DNA from 2 places in the Obesumbacterium proteus genome. Region 2 is predicted to be linked to the other one. Evidence: riboswitches for the same ligand, from Rfam matches in the RefSeq annotation. Region 2 holds a riboswitch; the other holds the start of a gene.

Region 1 (10,568 bases), 1.3 Mb from region 2:
CATACCCTTGGGACCTACTTCAGCCCCAGGATGTGATGAGCCGACATCGAGGTGCCAAACACCGCCGTCGATATGAACTCTTGGGCGGTATCAGCCTGTTATCCCCGGAGTACCTTTTATCCGTTGAGCGATGGCCCTTCCATTCAGAACCACCGGATCACTATGACCTACTTTCGTACCTGCTCGAGCCGTCACTCTCGCAGTCAAGCTAGCTTATGCCATTGCACTAACCTCACGATGTCCGACCGTGATTAGCTAACCTTCGTGCTCCTCCGTTACTCTTTAGGAGGAGACCGCCCCAGTCAAACTACCCACCAGACACTGTCCTCAATCCCGATTAGGGACCGGAGTTAGAACATCAAACATTAAAGGGTGGTATTTCAAGGTTGGCTCCATGCAGACTGGCGTCCACACTTCAAAGCCTCCCACCTATCCTACACATCAAGGCTCAATGTTCAGTGTCAAGCTATAGTAAAGGTTCACGGGGTCTTTCCGTCTTGCCGCGGGTACACTGCATCTTCACAGCGAGTTCAATTTCACTGAGTCTCGGGTGGAGACAGCCTGGCCATCATTACGCCATTCGTGCAGGTCGGAACTTACCCGACAAGGAATTTCGCTACCTTAGGACCGTTATAGTTACGGCCGCCGTTTACTGGGGCTTCGATCAAGAGCTTCGCCTTGCGGCTGACCCCATCAATTAACCTTCCAGCACCGGGCAGGCGTCACACCGTATACGTCCACTTTCGTGTTTGCACAGTGCTGTGTTTTTATTAAACAGTTGCAGCCAGCTGGTATCTTCGACTGGCTTCAGCTCCATCCGCAAGGGACTTCACCTACGCGCCAGCGTGCCTTCTCCCGAAGTTACGGCACCATTTTGCCTAGTTCCTTCACCCGAGTTCTCTCAAGCGCCTTGGTATTCTCTACCTGACCACCTGTGTCGGTTTGGGGTACGATTCAATGTTACCTAGAGCTTAGAGGCTTTTCCTGGAAGCTTGGCATCAACTACTTCATCACCGTAGTGACTCGTCATCACGCCTCAGGGTTGATAAAAGCACGGATTTACCAATGCTTTCCCCCTACACGCTTAAACCGGGACAACCGTCGCCCGGATAGCCTAGCCTTCTCCGTCCCCCCTTCGCAGTAACACCGAGTACAGGAATATTAACCTGTTTCCCATCGACTACGCCTTTCGGCCTCGCCTTAGGGGTCGACTCACCCTGCCCCGATTAACGTTGGACAGGAACCCTTGGTCTTCCGGCGAGCGGGTTTTTCACCCGCTTTATCGTTACTTATGTCAGCATTCGCACTTCTGATACCTCCAGCAACCCTCACAGGCCACCTTCAACGGCTTACAGAACGCTCCCCTACCCAACAACACCTAAGTGTCGCTGCCGCAGCTTCGGTGCATAGTTTAGCCCCGTTACATCTTCCGCGCAGGCCGACTCGACCAGTGAGCTATTACGCTTTCTTTAAATGATGGCTGCTTCTAAGCCAACATCCTGGCTGTCTATGCCTTCCCACATCGTTTCCCACTTAACTATGACTTTGGGACCTTAGCTGGCGGTCTGGGTTGTTTCCCTCTTCACGACGGACGTTAGCACCCGCCGTGTGTCTCCCGTGATAACATTCTTCGGTATTCGTAGTTTGCATCGAGTTGGTAAGTCGGGATGACCCCCTAGTCGAAACAGTGCTCTACCCCCGAAGATGAGTTCACGAGGCGCTACCTAAATAGCTTTCGGGGAGAACCAGCTATCTCCCGGTTTGATTGGCCTTTCACCCCCAGCCACAAGTCATCCGCTAATTTTTCAACATTAGTCGGTTCGGTCCTCCAGTTAGTGTTACCCAACCTTCAACCTGCCCATGGCTAGATCACCGGGTTTCGGGTCTATACCTTGCAACTTGACGCCCAGTTAAGACTCGGTTTCCCTACGGCTCCCCTATTCGGTTAACCTTGCTACAAAATATAAGTCGCTGACCCATTATACAAAAGGTACGCAGTCACCCCATAAAAGAGGCTCCCACTGCTTGTACGTACACGGTTTCAGGTTCTATTTCACTCCCCTCGCCGGGGTTCTTTTCGCCTTTCCCTCACGGTACTGGTTCACTATCGGTCAGTCAGGAGTATTTAGCCTTGGAGGATGGTCCCCCCATATTCAGACAGGATGTCACGTGTCCCGCCCTACTCATCGAACTCACAACATATGCATTTTCAAGTACGGGGCTATCACCCTGTATCGCCGGACTTTCCAGACCGTTCCTCTGACACATACGCTGATTAAGGTTCTGGGCTGTTCCCCGTTCGCTCGCCGCTACTAGGGGAATCTCGGTTGATTTCTTTTCCTCAGGGTACTTAGATGTTTCAGTTCCCCTGGTTCGCTTCGTTAAGCTATGTATTCACTTAACGATAGTGCAACGAATTGCACTGGGTTTCCCCATTCGGAAATCGTCGGCTATAACGCTTCATATCAGCTTACCGACGCTTATCGCAGATTAGCACGTCCTTCATCGCCTCTGACTGCCTAGGCATCCACCGTGTACGCTTAGTCACTTAACCTCACAACCCGAAGGTGTCTCTTGGTGAACACGGTTACGAACCGGTTCAAGACAGCATTCAAGATTGCAAAAAATTGAGAGACTGCTTAATGCTAACTGTGTCAGTGTTTGAGTCTGAATAAACAGACGTCATTCTCACAGTTGCTTAAGCTTTCAAATTTCAGCTTGTTCCAGATTGTTAAAGAGCAAAATACTTCGCAGCATACTGTTTCCAATACACTCTGAAGTATGTTTTTGAGACTGAATACTTATTAAAAATAAAAGTAATGGTGGAGCTATGCGGGATCGAACCGCAGACCTCCTGCGTGCAAGGCAGGCGCTCTCCCAGCTGAGCTATAACCCCATACAGTCAACAGTTTACCTTTGATACCAACTCCTGACACACAGGCGTAAGAATTGGTAGGCCTGAGTGGACTTGAACCACCGACCTCACCCTTATCAGGGGTGCGCTCTAACCACCTGAGCTACAAGCCTATATAAAGGTATTCTGCTCGTTATTCTTCATCAGACAATCTGTGTGGACACTGCACTTAACGCTATCTTTAGGTAAGGAGGTGATCCAACCGCAGGTTCCCCTACGGTTACCTTGTTACGACTTCACCCCAGTCATGAATCACAAAGTGGTAAGCGCCCTCCCGAAGGTTAAGCTACCTACTTCTTTTGCAACCCACTCCCATGGTGTGACGGGCGGTGTGTACAAGGCCCGGGAACGTATTCACCGTAGCATTCTGATCTACGATTACTAGCGATTCCGACTTCATGGAGTCGAGTTGCAGACTCCAATCCGGACTACGACATACTTTATGAGGTCCGCTTGCTCTCGCGAGTTCGCTTCTCTTTGTATATGCCATTGTAGCACGTGTGTAGCCCTACTCGTAAGGGCCATGATGACTTGACGTCATCCCCACCTTCCTCCGGTTTATCACCGGCAGTCTCCTTTGAGTTCCCACCATTACGTGCTGGCAACAAAGGATAAGGGTTGCGCTCGTTGCGGGACTTAACCCAACATTTCACAACACGAGCTGACGACAGCCATGCAGCACCTGTCTCAGAGTTCCCGAAGGCACTAAAGCATCTCTGCTAAATTCTCTGGATGTCAAGGGTAGGTAAGGTTCTTCGCGTTGCATCGAATTAAACCACATGCTCCACCGCTTGTGCGGGCCCCCGTCAATTCATTTGAGTTTTAACCTTGCGGCCGTACTCCCCAGGCGGTCGACTTAACGCGTTAGCTCCGGAAGCCACGCCTCAAGGGCACAACCTCCAAGTCGACATCGTTTACAGCGTGAACTACCAGGGTATCTAATCCTGTTTGCTCCCCACGCTTTCGCACCTGAGCGTCAGTCTTTGTCCAGGGGGCCGCCTTCGCCACCGGTATTCCTCCAGATCTCTACGCATTTCACCGCTACACCTGGAATTCTACCCCCCTCTACAAGACTCTAGCTGACCAGTTTCAAATGCAGTTCCCAAGTTAAGCTCGGGGATTTCACATCTGACTTAATCAACCGCCTGCGTGCGCTTTACGCCCAGTAATTCCGATTAACGCTTGCACCCTCCGTATTACCGCGGCTGCTGGCACGGAGTTAGCCGGTGCTTCTTCTGCGAGTAACGTCAATCACTGCGGTTATTAACCACAATGCCTTCCTCCTCGCTGAAAGTACTTTACAACCCGAAGGCCTTCTTCATACACGCGGCATGGCTGCATCAGGCTTGCGCCCATTGTGCAATATTCCCCACTGCTGCCTCCCGTAGGAGTCTGGACCGTGTCTCAGTTCCAGTGTGGCTGGTCATCCTCTCAGACCAGCTAGAGATCGTCGCCTAGGTGAGCCGTTACCCCACCTACTAGCTAATCCCATCTGGGCACATCTGATGGCGTGAGGCCCGAAGGTCCCCCACTTTGGTCCGAAGACGTCATGCGGTATTAGCTACCGTTTCCAGTAGTTATCCCCCTCCATCAGGCAGTTTCCCAGACATTACTCACCCGTCCGCCGCTCGTCACCCAGAGAGCAAGCTCTCTTGTGCTACCGCTCGACTTGCATGTGTTAGGCCTGCCGCCAGCGTTCAATCTGAGCCATGATCAAACTCTTCAATTAAAAGCTTGATTTGCTTAAACAAGTTAAGCGATGCTCGAAAATTAACTTTCGTAATAATTCAACTAAATGAATTACTGCTTGGTCACTCTTCAAGACTTTAATATTTTATCGTCCGAGGACGTTAGATATTGTCTTGTGAGTGCCCACACAGATTGTCTGATAAATTGTTAAAGAGCAGCGAATTGCGAACATTCGTTCCAGCAACTCGGGAGGTGCATATTACGCCTTCCTCCTGAAGAGTCAAGCTTTTTTCTTTTCAGAAATTCGCATTACTGCGATGCTTTTCTCTTCCTCACCGAGCGACGTTTGCGTCGTTGTTCCCGGTCAGTGGTGGCGCATTATAGGGACTTCTGAACGGCTGACAACCCCTAATTTAAAAAAACTTTTCAACCGCGCAAGTTTTCACCAAAAACCACATATTTGAGGATTAAATGCTCAATTCACGTAGTTCTGAGAAGCCTAAGCGATGCAATACAGGTAAAAGCGCATCGGTATCGCTATTTGTTTCTGTTGCATAGGCCAAATCACTTTCCGTGCTCAGCACGTTTTCCTGATTAGCAATCAACCAAGCGACGCGACGGGCTATTGCGGCACCCGAATCAACTAAACGAGTCCCTGCGGGTAATACCGCCGCCAGTTCTTCGCGCAGTAAAGGGAAATGCGTACATCCCAGAACCACCGTGTCTGGCGGTTCAGCCATTGATAGCCACGGGCGTAGTATCTTCTTTAGCACCGCATGATCAATCTCTTCGCCATGCAACTTGGCCTCAGCCAGCTCCACCAGCTCAGCCGAGCCCAGCATTTTGATGCTACAGTCTTTCGCAAAACGGGCAATCAGGTCGTGAGTATATGAACGTTGCACCGTTGCTCTCGTCGCTAGCAAGCCAACAATACCGTTGCGCGTCAGTTTTGCCGCTGGTTTTATCGCGGGTACAACCCCAACGATAGGGCAATTGAAGCGTTCGCGTAATGCTGGGAGCGTGATGGTACTTGCAGTGTTGCAAGCGATGATAACAATAGAGAGAGGATGACGCTTTTGCACTTCGGCAACGGTTTTAACAACGCGGTCGATAATAAACGCTTCGTCTTTTTCCCCATAAGGGAATCCCTGATTGTCGAATGCATATATATAGTGGAGATCCGGAAGCAAATCACGGATCTCTTGATATACAGATAACCCACCCACGCCGGAGTCAAAAACCAGCGCAGTGGGTTTAGAAGTCGCTACATCATTAGAAGGTGTAGCTACCGGAGAGATAATATTCTCTACCTGCGGTTTGGTAGCCATAAGCCGTTTCATAATCTTTATCTAACAGGTTGGCGATTCTACCACGAACTGTTAGATGAGACGTAACGGGATAAGAGGCTGAAATATCGACGGTGCTGTAGCTTGGCAATACCTGTTGCGTATTATTGTATTTAGACGTGTTGTTATCGTAACGACGGCCATAATATTGATACGAGACATCCATATCGACATTAAACATAGTCCAGTCGAGCTGATATTTAGCCTGCCGTTTGGCTCGACGCGCTAGTACTTCATCATTTTTATCATTGCGCGGATCTAAATACTGCAAGGTGACCTGATGCGTGAAGATCCCCGTATCAACGCTGCCCGTCCACTCGACGCCTTTAATCGTGGCAGAATCGATGTTGTCATAGCTACCCGCATAGGTGACAGGATCGGAATAATAGGTAATCAGGTTTTCAATTTTGTAATGATAGGCAGACAAACGCCAATCAAGTGGCCCAGTCAGCCCTTCTAAACCCGCTTCCCACTGCTTCGACTCTTCAGGTTTTAAATTAGGATTGGAATCAATGCCGAAACGCGTTGAACCAAACTGCTGCCCTAGCGAAGGAGCCAAGAATCCGGTGCCATACGATAACGTGGCTCGATAGCCCGGCGTAAACTCCCAACCCGCTGCCGTTTGCCAAGTACCGTGCCAACCGAACTGTTCGTCTTTATCTTCACGGCCAGAGGCTTCTAACGTGACATCACCCAGTTTTTGCTGGCCACTTAAATATAAGCCGGTGTTATCACGTTTATAGGTATCTGACAGACTGGTATCAGAAGATGTCAGGCGCTGCTGTTGCCAATCCACGCCAGCACTAATCTGCCCATGTTCTAGGCTATAGGTATTACCCCATTGAATATTGCGCTGATCCATATCATCCAGCGTGGTGCCATCGTGATAACGCCCATACTCGCTGCTGTAGTTATAAGCTTTTACTTTTTGATAGCTACCCGTTAATTGGGATGAATAAGCACCAGACAAATAGCGCAGGCCCATGTCGTATGTATGATTATAGGTTTCGCTTTCATTTGCGCTGTAAGCAGGTTTCGACGGCGGACTCCCGAGGTCATAATCACTGTTGTTGGTATACCCATAACCACGAGCAAAGCCAGAAAACTCGTTGTTAAACTGGTGATCTATACCACCCCAGAAAGTCTTGTTGCGATAGCCATCATCATCATGATCCGGTTCATACGTTGAGCCCGGCTGCACGTTAAATCCTTTTGTGCTCTCATATGAACCCGCCAACGTGACTTTGGTGTTATCACTGATTTTCTGACGCACGCTACCATCGTACTGCTGGAACCCTTTAGAGCCGACGCCTGCATTTATCTGCGCGCCTTCCTTATCGGTTTGCGTGATCACGTTGATAACCCCACCCATCGCACCCGAGCCATACACGGCAGAACGTGGGCCACGAATATATTCAACGCGTTGAACCAGTGAAATTGGGATTTGATTGAAATCAGCCGTATTCGAAATTCCAGGACGAGCAATAGGAATGCCATCCACCAGCACGAGAACTTGACTTGCGCTGGTCCCACGGATATACATCGATGCACTCTGACCCATGCCGCCATTTTGAGCGATATCGACACCGGGTAAACGTCGCATGACGTCATTAAGCGTTTTGGCCTGCCAACGATCGATATCATCTCGGGTAACAACATCAGTAGGTGCTAGCACGGTAGAAACCGGCTGAGGAAAACGAGAGGCGGTGACAATGACATCATCGTTAGTATTTGCGGATGATGATGAAGGTGTTTCGTTAGAATCTTGCGCCCAGCCAGAGAAAGCCGTGACAGACAAAGCTGCCATCAGCGCATTTTTTTTATAGTCATATAAGAGCATCCAAACTTAATTGGCAGGATGCCGCGAGCCGTGGCGTTAATTCGCGAAAACCACGTAAAGCGACGTGTACCGGCAGGTCTTCGGGCTTAGGATTTGTGTATCAACATTCATTGTTGAATACACACCGGGCGATGACTTCCCATCTGTAATGACAGTGTCAAAATATCGCCGTGACTTCCCCATACCGCTGCGCGTCAGCTCCGGATTCACACCGGATTCCCTTTTCACTCTCCACTGGAGACCGGGCCGCCATGCTAAGTGAAAACATGTTCAGAAGTCTAGACTTCTATGATTTGGATGTAGAATAAGTCACAGAGCTGGACATCATCATTCCATCGCCTACAATCGCCCCTCTATTATTATGCTAACGAGAAATGCCATGACGCCGAACACGCTGCCAACCGATCAATATGATGCCCAACTCACGGAAAAAATTACCCGACTGGCCAACATGATGACCCCGTTTGCGGCCCCGGAGATTGAGGCATTTCGTTCGCCGGCCAGCCACTATCGCATGCGCGCAGAATTCCGCGTTTGGCATGATGAAGGCGATCTCTACCACATCATGTTTGATCAGCAGACCAAAAAACGCATCCGCGTCGATCAATTTCCTGCGGCGAGCGAGCTGATTAACCGTTTGATGAGCGTGATGATGGATGAGCTAAAGCCCAACCACGTTCTGCGCTTTAAACTGTTCCAAATTGACTATCTGTCGACCATGAACAATAAAGTGGTGGTTTCCCTTCTTTATCACCGCAAGCTGGATGATGAATGGAAAGTTGAGGCTGAAGCACTTCGCGATCGCCTACGTGCGCAAGGTTTTGACCTGCAGCTTATTGGCCGAGCAACCAAAACCAAAATCTGTTTCGATCAAGACTATGTTGATGAATGCCTACCTGTTGCTGGGCGTGACATGATCTATCGCCAGGTTGAAAACAGCTTTACCCAGCCTAACGCGGCCGTAAACATTAAGATGCTTGAGTGGGCGCTTGACGTTACACAGGATTCCAAAGGCGATCTGCTAGAGTTGTACTGTGGCAACGGTAACTTCTCCTTGGCGCTTGCGCGTAACTTTAACCGCGTACTCGCGACAGAAATTGCTAAACCTTCCGTTGCTGCTGCGCAGTTTAATATTGCAGCCAACCACATCGAGAATGTGCAAATCATTCGCATGGCGGCAGAAGATTTTACTCAGGCGATGAACGGCGTGCGCGAGTTCAAACGTTTGGAAGGTATCGATCTCAAAGGCTATCAGTGCGAAACTATTTTCGTCGATCCACCGCGTAGCGGCTTAGATGACGACACATTGCGCATGGTGCAAGCGTATCCGCGGATCCTCTATATCTCATGTAACCCTGAAACGCTCAGCGCAAACCTAGAAACGCTGAACGAAACTCATCGGGTCACACGTTTGGCGCTGTTCGACCAGTTCCCGTATACCCATCATATGGAATGCGGCGTGTTGCTGGAAAAACGTGATTAAAAACGATTCAGATTGAAACGCAAAAAGGCAGCCATTGGCTGCCTTTTCTATTTGCATCGAATATCAGTTCGGCTCAATCACTCAGGATCGTGGAAGTCTTTTCCGCTATCAGCCTCGGCGTTCTTCTTAAACGCCTTGATGCGGTAGGCAATCCAGAAAACCAACACAATACACAGAAGAGTTGGCATAAAGTTCGAACCGATTTCTGGGTACTCCACGCGAACAATGGCGCTATACATCAGCAAACCAAGCAGAAAACACGAAGAGGAAAGCACCGGCATACCTTCAGGCATAGAGCAGTTCAGATAACGCTGATGCAGGCAATACACTGATAAAATCAGTGCCAGCAGGGGAAATACCGAAAATGATACGGCTGAGCTAAACAGTGCGGCAAAAGATCCGCTGATAGAAAGCCCCGCAACCAATGACAGAACCAATGTTCCCACATCCAAACGACTTTTAATCATGACCAACCCTATGCTTTAAATTTATTCCTGAGCCTGCTGCTCTGCATTTTCATGCATATGCGCAATGTGTGCCTTCTCCTGCTCACGACGGTACCAATAATAAGCGCCCTTGGAAATCATCCGCAACTGCAAAACCAGACGTTCTTCCAACAAACGACGGTGTTCCATATCAATATCTAACGCTTCGGCGCCCGCGCTAAATACGATAGTGACCATTGCCTCGGCCTGCGCTTCGGTAAAACTGCGCGGCATGTGATTTTCGATTTCAAGATAATCGGCAAGTTCCGCAATAAAGTGCTGAACCTCACGCTGCACTGCGGCACGGAACGCAGCAGAAGTACCGGAACGTTCCCGTAAAAGCAGGCGAAAAGCATTCGGATTATTGCCGATAAATTCCATAAAAGTTGCTACAGATGTGCGGATGACGCTGCCACCTTTGGCAATACGTTGACGAGCCTGACGCATTAACTGACGCAGCATCAGCCCACTTTCATCCACCATCGTTAACCCTAACTCATCCACGTCACGAAAATGGCGATAGAAGGAGGTTGGGGCAATACCAGCTTCACGGGATACTTCACGCAGGCTCAAACTCGCAAAGCTCCGTTCAGCGCTTAGCTGATTGAACGCTGCCTCGATCAGTGAACGACGAGTTCGTTCTTTTTGTTGCGCTCTGACGCCCATATTAATATCCGGTTAAATGTAAGTTTCTTTATTCCACCGTCGGCTTTTTTTGATTCTGGCGCGGTAGTTCAGCGCCACTATATCAAACTTTACCCCAACCACGCTTCTATGACCTGTGACATGTATAGCTAGGATGACAAAAACA
Region 2 (10,568 bases):
CATTAACCAAATCATGGAGAGCCCTATTAAGAAAAGTGAGTGACATCATAATGGCAAAAAACGCAGCCGCAAAATAATCACTCAGATATAGGATTCTTTAGAAATTATCTCTCACCTGACGTCTGCAACGGAACGATCACCACCGGCGTGGGTTTCACTTTCATGGCGCTCATCACGCCGATCACCAAGCACACCACACCGGCCAGCGTTAGCAGCGGTGGCCATTCGTGTCGCCAGATAAAGGCATAGCTCAGGCCCGCAAGGGTTTCAAAGACGATCAACGGCCCGACTTTAGCGGTTGGCAGGCGTTGGCTGGCTTGATTCCAACATAGCGTTCCTAGCCATGAGCACAGCAAACCGATGGTGAGCATGAGGCCAATAAATACCGCCGGACGTGGGCCAAACGGCATAGGAAAAGCATCGGCAGTGATGGCGGAGTGCCCCCAAACCAGCAAATATCCCACTACCGCTAGCGGTAGCGTTACTAATCCTTGTGCGGTGGCCCATGTAGTCGGGCTTTTATCGGGATGCGTGCGTAGCCAGCTTGCGTTGCGCATCGGATACCACGTCCAGCACACCACGCCGATGAAGGCCAAGATCAAACCGGTGACGTAACGGAACATATCAGCGGGAGCATGCGCGCTCTGTAGCTCCGCCACGTTGACGCATCCCAACCCTATAGCAATTAACAGCAGCGAGGGGGCCAGATGGCGCCACGATAATTTTCCATCCCGATGGCTATATTTCAGGTTCGCGCTTACGGAAATCACCACCGGTAAGGTGCCAATAATCATGGTGCTGACCGGTGCGCCTGTGCGTTGGATCGCGCTGGCTAAGCATAGGTAATAGATGAAATTTCCCACGATGGTGAGCTTCAGAGCTTCAATCCAATCGCTGCGTACCAGCTGACGTAGGCGGTGGCGATCGTGCCACGCCAGCGGCAGCGCAATCAGGCCAAAGGCCAGATAGCGACCGACGGATTGCAAACTGGCAGGGTATTCCGGCACGATGAGCGGCCCAACGAAAATCAGCCCCCACATCAACCCTGCGGTCAGCGCGTACAGCACGCCTATTAACATCTTTCTTAACTCTTCAAAGGGATTATGCAGCAAGTCTAGAAGGTGAAGGGGAAAGCGTCTTGTAGCAGATTGCTGTTTAGGTAAAAACAGCTGAAAAATTAACGTACCTGCTTTTGATAGCGGGCGGGGGTGACGCCGTAAAAGCGGTTAAAAGCACGGGTAAGATGGGCTTGATCGGTAAGACCAACGGCGGCGGCGACCTGAGCGGGCGGTAAGCCTCGGGTCAACAGACTCTTAGCTTCATACAGCCGATAAGCCATCAGCATTTGCTGCGGAGTGACATGGTACTGCGCTTTAAACTGGCGCAAAAAATGATAGGGGCTGAGATCGACCAACTGCGCTAATTCGGGCAACGTCATGCGCTGATCTAAATGGGCGCGGAGATACTCTTTGACCAGCGTAAAGCGCTGTGGAGCATCAAGTTTAAGTGTCTGTGGTGCTTTTGCCCAATGGCGCGTTAATGCCAGCAGTTCGCTCAGCAAGCTGGATTGCGCGAGGGGTTCATCGTTTTGCCACAGGGCGTTTATCAGCGAAGTGGTAGTTCGGGCAAACTGAGGATGATGATTTACCGCGTCGTTAAACCACCAGCCAGATTCGCCGCTCACCTCAGCCAAAATTTCGGGCGTGAGATAAATCATGCGATAGCGCCAGCCACCTTCGGTACCCGATTGGCCGGTATGCAGTTCGTCTGGGTTCATCAATACCAACGAGTCCGCAGGCGCAACGTGATTTACACCGCGATAGCGAAAACGCTCGGCACCATATTCAATCGCGCCAATACCATAGGCCTCATGCGTATGCGGCTCAAATTCATGATGTTCAATATGTGCGCGATACACCTCAACGCCGGGCAAGTGGGTGAAGTGTTTAAACTGGGCGCGATCTCTATCATCAATAAATTGGGCTGGGACGCCGTGCATAACAAGTCTCTGGTCTACAGATGATGGTAATGAGTAGGGGTAAGCAGTAACTATAGCGGAATTAGAGGTGCTGAAAATAAAAAAGCAGACCCAAAGGTCTGCTTTCGCGTTTATCAAAAGGAAAAACTAGTGACCAGAAGTTTGTGATTGGCGGCAAGCTTCAAACAGGAACCACACGCGGCGTTCGGTTTGATCTACCCAGTTTTCAATCAGGCTGGTGGTTGAAACATCATTATGTTCGCTACATACCACATGCGCTGCACGCAGTTCTGCGGCCAGCAGCTTGTTGTCTTCACACAGTTCAGCCAGCATATCCAGCGGCTCAACGTACTCGGCGTTGTTATCTTTAATGCGCTGCATTTTAGAGATTTGACCGATAGAGTGCAGGGTCATGCCACCGACTTTACGCACACGTTCAGCAATTTCATCGGTCATTGCGAATAGCTCTGCGCCTTGTTCGTCCAACAGCAGATGATAGTCACGGAAGTGCGGACCGCTCATGTGCCAGTGGAAGTTTTTAGTTTTTAAATAAAGCGCATAGATATCAGCAAGGATGGCGTTCATTGCACCGCTAATGTCTTTGGTGGCCTCAGCGCCCAAATCACTTGGGGTGGCTAGAGGAGTGAACTGACGTTTTTTTGCGTCACCGACTTTGCTTTTTTCCAGTTTTGGTGTGCTCATCTTTATCATCTCCTAAAGGTCTTGATAGATTCACAAATTGCCGTCTAGTAACTGTTTAGTACCGAGTCAGTATAGATCATCCTCACAAAATTAGAGTTTTATATGTATGACAATTGTTGCTGGTCATGTACGTGAATGTGTACGCTTTTGGCAGCTATGCCGATCATCGCACACCCCCTAAGGTAGTACGTAGCAGCCTAACGTGTGGATAAAAAACAAGAATATTGTTTACGCGCATCGCGTGAATTATTTTTTCTGGGTCATGAAGGTGCGTATCGAGCAATAAACCCACCACGCTGCCGCTGTGCGCGACGTTCAAACCGAATAAATCGTGCTGCTCAACAATTTCTACAATGTCATTAAACGCCGGTTTGGGCAGCAAAGCCTGGCTGGCTTGGGCGCTTAGCGTGGTGGCTGCGCCAACTTTCTGGCGGTTGTTTTCCCGCATTCCTTCAGCCAGTAACTGATGCGCCTGTTTCAGCTGCGGCGCATATTCCTGCAACAGCGCTTGGCGCGGGCGACGATGGTAGTCTTCGGTACGCAAACAATCAGGGCTTTCCAACAACAGCATGTCCCATTCTGGGCATCGCTCGTGCAACGGCGTTTGCGTCAGTGCCTGTTGATGATCGAACAGCGTCGGTGCTTGAAAAATCGTGCTGTCGGTCGGCTCAATGCCAACGCACAGCGACGCTAATTCTTTTTCAGTCAGCTACATACCAAAGTGACGAGCGGTCGCTATCGCACAGGCGGCGATGTCTGCCGTGCTGCTGGCCATCCCTTTGGCTACGGGAATCGATGATTCAAACTCAATGCGTAACCCAGCGTCAAGCGAGGAGGGCAGCGACAAGTGCTGCAATACCGCGCGCAATACTAAGCGCATGCGCGCGCGTTCGCTGGGCAACGGCGTTCCATCGCTCACTTCCACTGTGCTGAACCAATTGACCGGGCAGGAGACGAGCTTTTCGCCGCCTTGGATCCAGCCTTGAATTAACTCACCGCACGAAGCGGGACAGCGAGCTTCAGCCATGATGCAGAATCTGTGTTAGGGCGGCGATCAGACGATCGTTGTCCTGCGGGCTTTTAATCGCCACGCGATAATAATCGGCGTTTAACCCCGGATAGTTGGCGCAGTGTCGGATCAAAATGTGGTGTTTCAATAGTGCCTGCTGCAATGCGAGCTGGCTGTCGGTACAACGTATAAAGATGTAGTTAGCGACAGGACGCCATACTTTTAACTGTGGCAATGCTGCTAACGCGGAAAATACGCGAGGTTGCTCCTGTGCCAGCCAGCGATGGGTTGCTTCAATGTAATGAGTATCCTGCAAGATAATTTCGCCTGCCAGCGCGGCAAACGCATTGATGGTCCAGGGCTCTCGTTGCTGCTTCATTTGCGTCACTAACGTTGCATTTGCGCTAACCAAATAGCCCAACCGTAATCCCGGAATAGCGAAAAATTTGGTTAATGAACGCAGCACATACAGCTGAGGATACTGTGCTAATAAAGGAATAAAACCGGTTTCGGTAGGAACGAAATCCAAAAAGGCTTCATCGAGAATCAAGGCAATATTCAACGCGCGGCAGCGGTCAGCGATAGCTAAAAGCAGATTTTTATCCGGCAGCAATCCGGTGGGATTATTGGGCGTGCATAAAAACAGGCAATCGAGATCGGGCGTCAGCGCATCAAGAATACGGGCATCAGGCTGAAATCCGTCGTCTTCATGCAAAGCATAATCAACGATGTCGCAGTTTATCCGCGTTAGCGCACGGCGATACTCGGCAAAACCGGGCGTTAATAGCAGCGCTTTAGTGGGTTTCAGTTGATTAATTAAAGCAAAGATCAGCTCGGTTTCGCCATTGCCTGCCATCACCCATGGCTCTGGGCAAGCATGGTGCTGAGCCAGCGCCGCGTGCAGTTTTCGATATTCCACGTCGGGGTATTTTTCAGCCACCGATATTTGCTCAATGATGGCGTGTTTGAGCGACTCGGGCATGCCGAGTGGATTGATGTTAGCGCTGAAATCGATGATATCGTGCGGAGAAACGCCCAAAGTAAGCGCGGTTTCTAGCACGTTGCCGCCGTGCTGACTGCTGATGGCCATAGGTATTCTCGCTGGTCCCTAAAAAGTTGAGATATGTTAACTCATTCACACTCCATTCTAGGCTTTTGTTGATCTCACAATGGGTATATCTGTGACGAATGCTTTAAGTTAGTCCCCAGATCATTTATAGAAAAGTATAAATACAGGTTTTTGACGCGCCGTAAGGGCGTCAGGAAGGAGGTGCGTATTGTGAAAATACAATTCCTCCGCAGCCCCCGCTGCTGTGATGCCGACGAGCCCACAAGACGCCACTGATGAATATCGGGAAGGTGTGGGTAAGGATGACGCTAAGCCAGAAGACCAGCCTGTAAAAACCCAATATTGGGATATCAATATCTATTTCAGCTCCTTCGGTGGGAAGTGAGTTGTCATTCTTTCCCTGCATGCAGCGCTTTTGTTGCCGTGCATCGATCTGCTATGACAACGTAAAGCTCGCCCAAAAGGACGGGCTTTTTTGTTTGGCAGGCGGATGAATGAAGGCATTTCTTATTGGTGGAACCGGTAGCGGATGCGGTAAAACGACGCTAACACTTGGGCTGCTCCGAGCGTTAACGCGACGCGGTTTACGAGTACAACCCTACAAAGTAGGCCCCGACTATATCGATACCGGCTGGCACAGCGCCGTTTCTGGCGTTGCGTCGCGTAATCTCGATGCTTTCATGCTGCCCCAGCCCACCTTAAATTGGCTCTATAACCAACATGCTCAAGCCGCCGATGTGGCCGTGATTGAAGGCGTGATGGGGCTATACGACGGCTATGGTACTGACCCCAACTATTGCAGCAGCGCCGGTATGGCCAAGCAGATTGGCTGTCCGGTTATTTTGGTGATCGACGGTAAAGCCGTTTCAACTTCAGCGGCAGCCACCGTGATGGGATTTTGTCATTTTGATCCGGCGGTGCGTATCGCGGGCGTCATTGTAAATCGCGTCAATAGCGAAACCCACTACCAACTGCTGAAACAAGCCATTGAAACCTACACCAAAATTCCCGTACTCGGGCGAATGCCAACTCTACCCAGCGTGAGTTTGCCTGAACGCCATCTCGGTTTGATTACCGCTCATGAACAACAGGGTATGGATGCGTTATGGGACACCTTGGCGGATAGCCTTGAACAGCATATCGATCTCGATCGTTTGTTGGCGTTGAGCGATGTAAAACCCGCGCCGAATGCCTGTGCGCCAGCGTTACCAGCGCCAGAGTCTGGTCGAGGCCTAACCCTTGCGCTCGCCGATGACGAAGCTTTCCACTTTTACTATCCCGATAATTTACAGCTGCTTGAACAGCTCGGTATCAACATCGTGCGCTTCAGCCCATTACGCGATGCGGCGCTGCCTGCATGTCAGATGGTCTATATCGGCGGCGGTTATCCCGAGTTACACGGAGAAACGCTGGCGAAAAACAGCAGCATGCGTCAATCGCTGCGTGATGCGCATCAGCGCGGCGTAGCTATTTATGCCGAGTGCGGCGGCCTGATGTATTTGGGCACGACGTTAAAAGATCAGTCTGGAAACACGCACGCGATGACCGGTATTTTCCCCGGAGAAAGCCGCATGGAAGGGCGTTTAAAGCGTTTTGGTTACTGCCAAGCCACGGCGATGCAGGACACCTTACTGGCAGCAAAAGGGGAAACCCTCCGTGGTCATGAGTTCCACTATTCAGATTTTCATACCGATTTCCCGCCTGTTTTCCAGTTCGAAAAACAGCGCGACGGCGTGACGCAGCAGCGTTGGCAGGGTGGATATCAAATGGGAAATACCCTCGCCAGCTATCTCCATCTTCATTTTTACCAGCACCCAGAAATGCTGAGCCACTGGTTAAAAAGAGGGCGAGCGTTGTGATCAGTTTCTCTGCTTGTCTGGTGGCCTATCTCTTGGATCTGCGTTTGGGCGATCCGCCAACGTGGCCGCATCCGGTGCGCTGGATCGGTAATTTTATCACTTGGGTTCAGAAAGGTATCCGCACGCTTTGCCGCACCGAAGGTGCACTGTACGTCGGCGGGGCGTTTTTATGGCTGATTGTGGTCGGCGTGTGCTGGGGAGCGACCTATGCACTGCTTGAGCTTTTGTCGCAGCTAAACCCATGGCTCAACTGGCTGGCGCAGGTATGGATTATTTACACGCTGCTGGCGGGACGCTGCCTGAGTGATGCGGCGATGGGGGTATACGTCGCTCTGCAAAATGGATCGCTTGAAGAGTGTCGCCGTCAGCTTTCATACATTGTTGGGCGCGATACGTCTGAGCTCGATCGCCCGCAGATTACCCGAGCGGTGGTTGAAACCGTGGCGGAAAACAGCGTGGATGGCGTGATTGCGCCGCTTTTCTTTCTTTTCATCGGCGGCGTGCCGCTGATGGTGGCCTACAAAGCGGTAAATACCCTCGATTCCATGGTTGGCTATCGGACGGAAAAATACCGCGCTATCGGCTGCGTTTCGGCGCGAATGGACGATCTTGCCAATCTCATTCCAGCGCGTTTGAGCTGGCTGCTGCTGAGCGTTGCCGCTCGCATGCTGTGTCTGAACAGCAAACAGGCACTCAAAATTGGCTGGCGCGATCGCTATCTGCATAAAAGCCCCAACTGCGCGTGGTCTGAAGCCACCGTGGCTGGCGCGCTCGGTGTTCGCCTCGGTGGGCCGAATAAATACTTCGGTGAATGGGTGGAGAAACCGTGGATCGGCGACCAAGAGCGCGAGATTAGCATTCAAGATATTCGCCTCAGTATTCGACTCATGATGACGGCTTCCGCGCTGGCGTTGGCACTTTTTGCATTCGCCAGATGGGCCGTGGTGTTTTGACCTGACCCATTTGACCCCACCCCTCCCCTTGGGAGGGGTGGGAGCCGCTCGGAGTCTCCTTTGCCAAGGAGATAACGGCAAGCCGACCGGAGTTGCCTTTGTAAAGGAGACCCAGGGAAGTCGATGAGGGTGCCGTTATGCCCCTCCCCCTGAGAAGGGGGAGGCTGGGAGGGGGTATTGCATTTAAAGATAGAGGTACGAAAGTCACGCTGGATCAACCACACAGGATGAACAATGAACTACAACAAGAATCCCCAGAACATTGAGCAGCACAGTTTTGAGATCATTTCTCAGATCATCGCCGACGAGCGCCCTGACTACCGTTTTGCCGATGAGCTGCAAGAAAAAATCATTAAACGCGCAATTCATACCAGCGCTGACTTTGAATGGCTGGATATCCTGCATTTCTCGCCAGATGTTTTATCCCGTATTACACAGGCTCTGCGCCGTGGCTGTACGATTTACACCGACACCACCATGGCGCTTTCCGGCATCAATAAAACCCAGCTCGAACAGCTAGGATGCCAATGGCAGTGCTATATCTCGGATCCGCGTGCGGTTGCTATTGCCAAGTCTCAGGGCATAACCCGTTCGATGGCGGCGGTGGATCTTGCTGCACAGGATCAGGGGGAAAAGCTGTTTGTGTTTGGCAATGCGCCGACCGCGCTATTTCGCTTATTAGAACTGCATCAACAAGGCGTGATGACGCCCGCCGCGGTTATCGGTGTTCCGGTTGGTTTTGTGGGCGCTGCGGAATCTAAACAGGCGCTGGCAGAAAGCGATTTACCCGGTATTGCAGCCTTAGGACGCAAGGGCGGCAGCAATATTGCCGCGGCTATTGTTAACGCCATTTTGTACCACATGCGAGATGCGCAATGAGTGATACCGGGCTGGATACGTTATGGCATAACGGCAAAAGCTATCGCAAGGGCTACACCACTGGCTCTTGTGCCACCGCGGCGGCGAAAGTCGCTGCGTTGATGGTGCTGCGCCAGCAGGTAATCAATCAGGTTTCAATTGTTACCCCCTCGGGCGTTACGCTGCGGCTGAACGTTGAACAGCCTTTGATTTGTGGTCAACAGGCCAGCGCTGCTATTCGTAAAGATGGCGGTGACGACGTGGATGCCACGCATGGCATGCTGATTTTTGCTCAGCTGACGCTCAACGACAGCGGCAGTATTAGCATTGTTGGCGGTGAAGGCGTTGGCACAGTAACGCGTAAAGGCATTGGTTTACCGGTGGGAAGCTCAGCCATCAACCGCACGCCGCTACACACGATTGAAGAAGCGGTGCGTGAAGTTATTGGGCCTGAACGCGGCGCCGAGATTGTGATTTTTGCACCTGAGGGCGAAGAGCGGGCGCAAAAAACCTACAACGGACGACTGGGCATTTTAGGTGGGATCTCGATTATCGGCACCACCGGCATTGTGACCCCCATGTCTGAAGAGAGCTGGAAACGTTCGCTGGCCTTAGAGCTTGAGATGAAGCGCGCTCAGGGGATGACCAGCGTGATCCTCGTTCCGGGCAATCACGGCGAACGCTTTGTACAAGAACAGATGCAGTTAAACGGTGACCGCGTGGTCACCATGAGTAATTTTGTTGGCTATATGCTGCAAGAAGCTCAGCGGCTTGGCTTTCACCGCGTAGTGCTGGTGGGGCATCTAGGCAAGCTTATCAAAGTGGCTGCCGGTATTTTTCATACCCATAGCCATATTGCCGATGGGCGCATGGAAACGCTGGTCACGCGGCTCGCACTGATGGGTGCTCCGCGTGAATTACTGCAAGCGGTGTTCGAATGCAGCACCACAGAAGCGGCGATGGAGCTGATAGAGCAACAAGGCTGGCAGGCCGTCTATAACGATATCGCGCAGGCAATCTGTGCGCGTATCAATCAAATGTTGCGCTTTGCGGTGCAGCCGCTGCAATGCGATGCGGTGCTGTTTTCATTCGACAATATTGTGCTTGGCAGTAGTCGCCCAGTTAACGACATTGTTGCCGATTTACGTACCGAAATTTCCCAAGAAATTCTCTGCGAAAAGGAGTCTTCATGATTCACGTCGTTGGCATGGGGCCGGGGCATCAGGATTACATCACGCCGCTGGCAAAAAGATTGATTTCACAGGCTGACGTTCTGGTTGGCTGGTCACGTCATTTAAGTGCCTATCACGAATTTCATGGTGAAAAACTGGCCATCGGCAGCGATCTGACCCAGATGGCGTTGTGGCTACAGAATAACGCTGACCGCAACATTGTGGTTCTCGCTTCGGGTGAACCGATGCTGTACGGCATCGGCAAACGCTTGATACAGGATCTTGCGCCGGAAAAACTCAATATCGTGTCGGGCATTAGCTCAATACAGTATCTGTTCTCGCGCATCGCCGTGGATATGAACGATATCTACATCACCAGCTGTCACGGCAAGCAGCCTGATTTTGATTTTGTTTTGCAGCACGAAAAAGTGGCGATGGTGACCGACCACCACATGGGGCCATATCAAATCGCCCAGCAAATTCTGCGTCGTGGGGCAAAGCGAACTTTGGTGATTGGCGAAAACCTCTCTTATCCCGATGAACGCATTCACATTTTGCCTCCTCAGCAGGTACAGCAGGCTTACGCAATGAACGTGGTGGCGATCCTCAATGAAAGATGATCTGTTTCTACGCGGCCATAAAGTGCCGATGACCAAAGAAGAGGTGCGTCTTGCGGCATTAGAGCGGCTCAATCTGCGAACTGCCAAACGTCTGATCGACGTCGGCGCAGGCACGGGAAGCGTCTCTTTGGAAGCTGCTCTTCGCTATCCCGAACTCTCTATCACCGCCATCGAACGCAATCCTGCGGCACTGGCGCTCATTGAAGAAAACTGCCGTCATTTTGACTGCCAGAATATTGATATTGTGGCGGCGGATGCGCCGCTGGCGTTAGACGTGCGCGCCGATGCGGTATTTATCGGCGGTAGCGGTGGCAATCTCCCCGACATCATTGATTGGGCGCTGGCTTT

The links. Region 2 has a riboswitch for cobalamin ahead of DSM2777_RS20825 (cobyrinate a,c-diamide synthase). Riboswitches for the same ligand answer to the same signal wherever they lie in the genome.
Region 1: it holds a riboswitch for cobalamin, as region 2 does, so the genes downstream of both, btuB (TonB-dependent vitamin B12 receptor BtuB) here and DSM2777_RS20825 (cobyrinate a,c-diamide synthase) in region 2, are expected to answer to the same signal.

The regions. Positions count from the first base shown of each region.
Region 1 is NZ_CP014608.1:705,977-716,544, reverse strand. It holds rRNA gene DSM2777_RS03515 (23S ribosomal RNA) at 1-2,554, opposite strand, end outside; tRNA gene DSM2777_RS03510 (tRNA-Ala) at 2,821-2,896, opposite strand; tRNA gene DSM2777_RS03505 (tRNA-Ile) at 2,951-3,027, opposite strand; rRNA gene DSM2777_RS03500 (16S ribosomal RNA) at 3,101-4,643, opposite strand; gene murI (glutamate racemase) at 5,071-5,931, opposite strand; gene btuB (TonB-dependent vitamin B12 receptor BtuB) at 5,876-7,789, opposite strand; cobalamin riboswitch at 7,844-8,050, opposite strand; gene trmA (tRNA (uridine(54)-C5)-methyltransferase TrmA) at 8,169-9,272, shown strand; gene DSM2777_RS03480 (YijD family membrane protein) at 9,350-9,739, opposite strand; gene fabR (HTH-type transcriptional repressor FabR) at 9,761-10,423, opposite strand.
Region 2 is NZ_CP014608.1:4,435,738-4,446,305, reverse strand. It holds gene DSM2777_RS20855 (DUF1198 family protein) at 1-15, opposite strand, end outside; gene DSM2777_RS20850 (DMT family transporter) at 105-1,079, opposite strand; gene DSM2777_RS20845 (AraC family transcriptional regulator) at 1,178-1,999, opposite strand; gene DSM2777_RS20840 (Dps family protein) at 2,126-2,680, opposite strand; partial or broken gene DSM2777_RS25205 (GHMP family kinase ATP-binding protein) at 2,844-3,707, opposite strand; gene cobD (threonine-phosphate decarboxylase CobD) at 3,700-4,779, opposite strand; cobalamin riboswitch at 4,907-5,102, shown strand; gene DSM2777_RS20825 (cobyrinate a,c-diamide synthase) at 5,253-6,617, shown strand; gene cbiB (adenosylcobinamide-phosphate synthase CbiB) at 6,617-7,570, shown strand; gene DSM2777_RS20815 (cobalt-precorrin-8 methylmutase) at 7,805-8,449, shown strand; gene cbiD (cobalt-precorrin-5B (C(1))-methyltransferase CbiD) at 8,446-9,621, shown strand; gene DSM2777_RS20805 (cobalt-precorrin-7 (C(5))-methyltransferase) at 9,618-10,220, shown strand; gene DSM2777_RS20800 (decarboxylating cobalt-precorrin-6B (C(15))-methyltransferase) at 10,210-10,568, shown strand, end outside.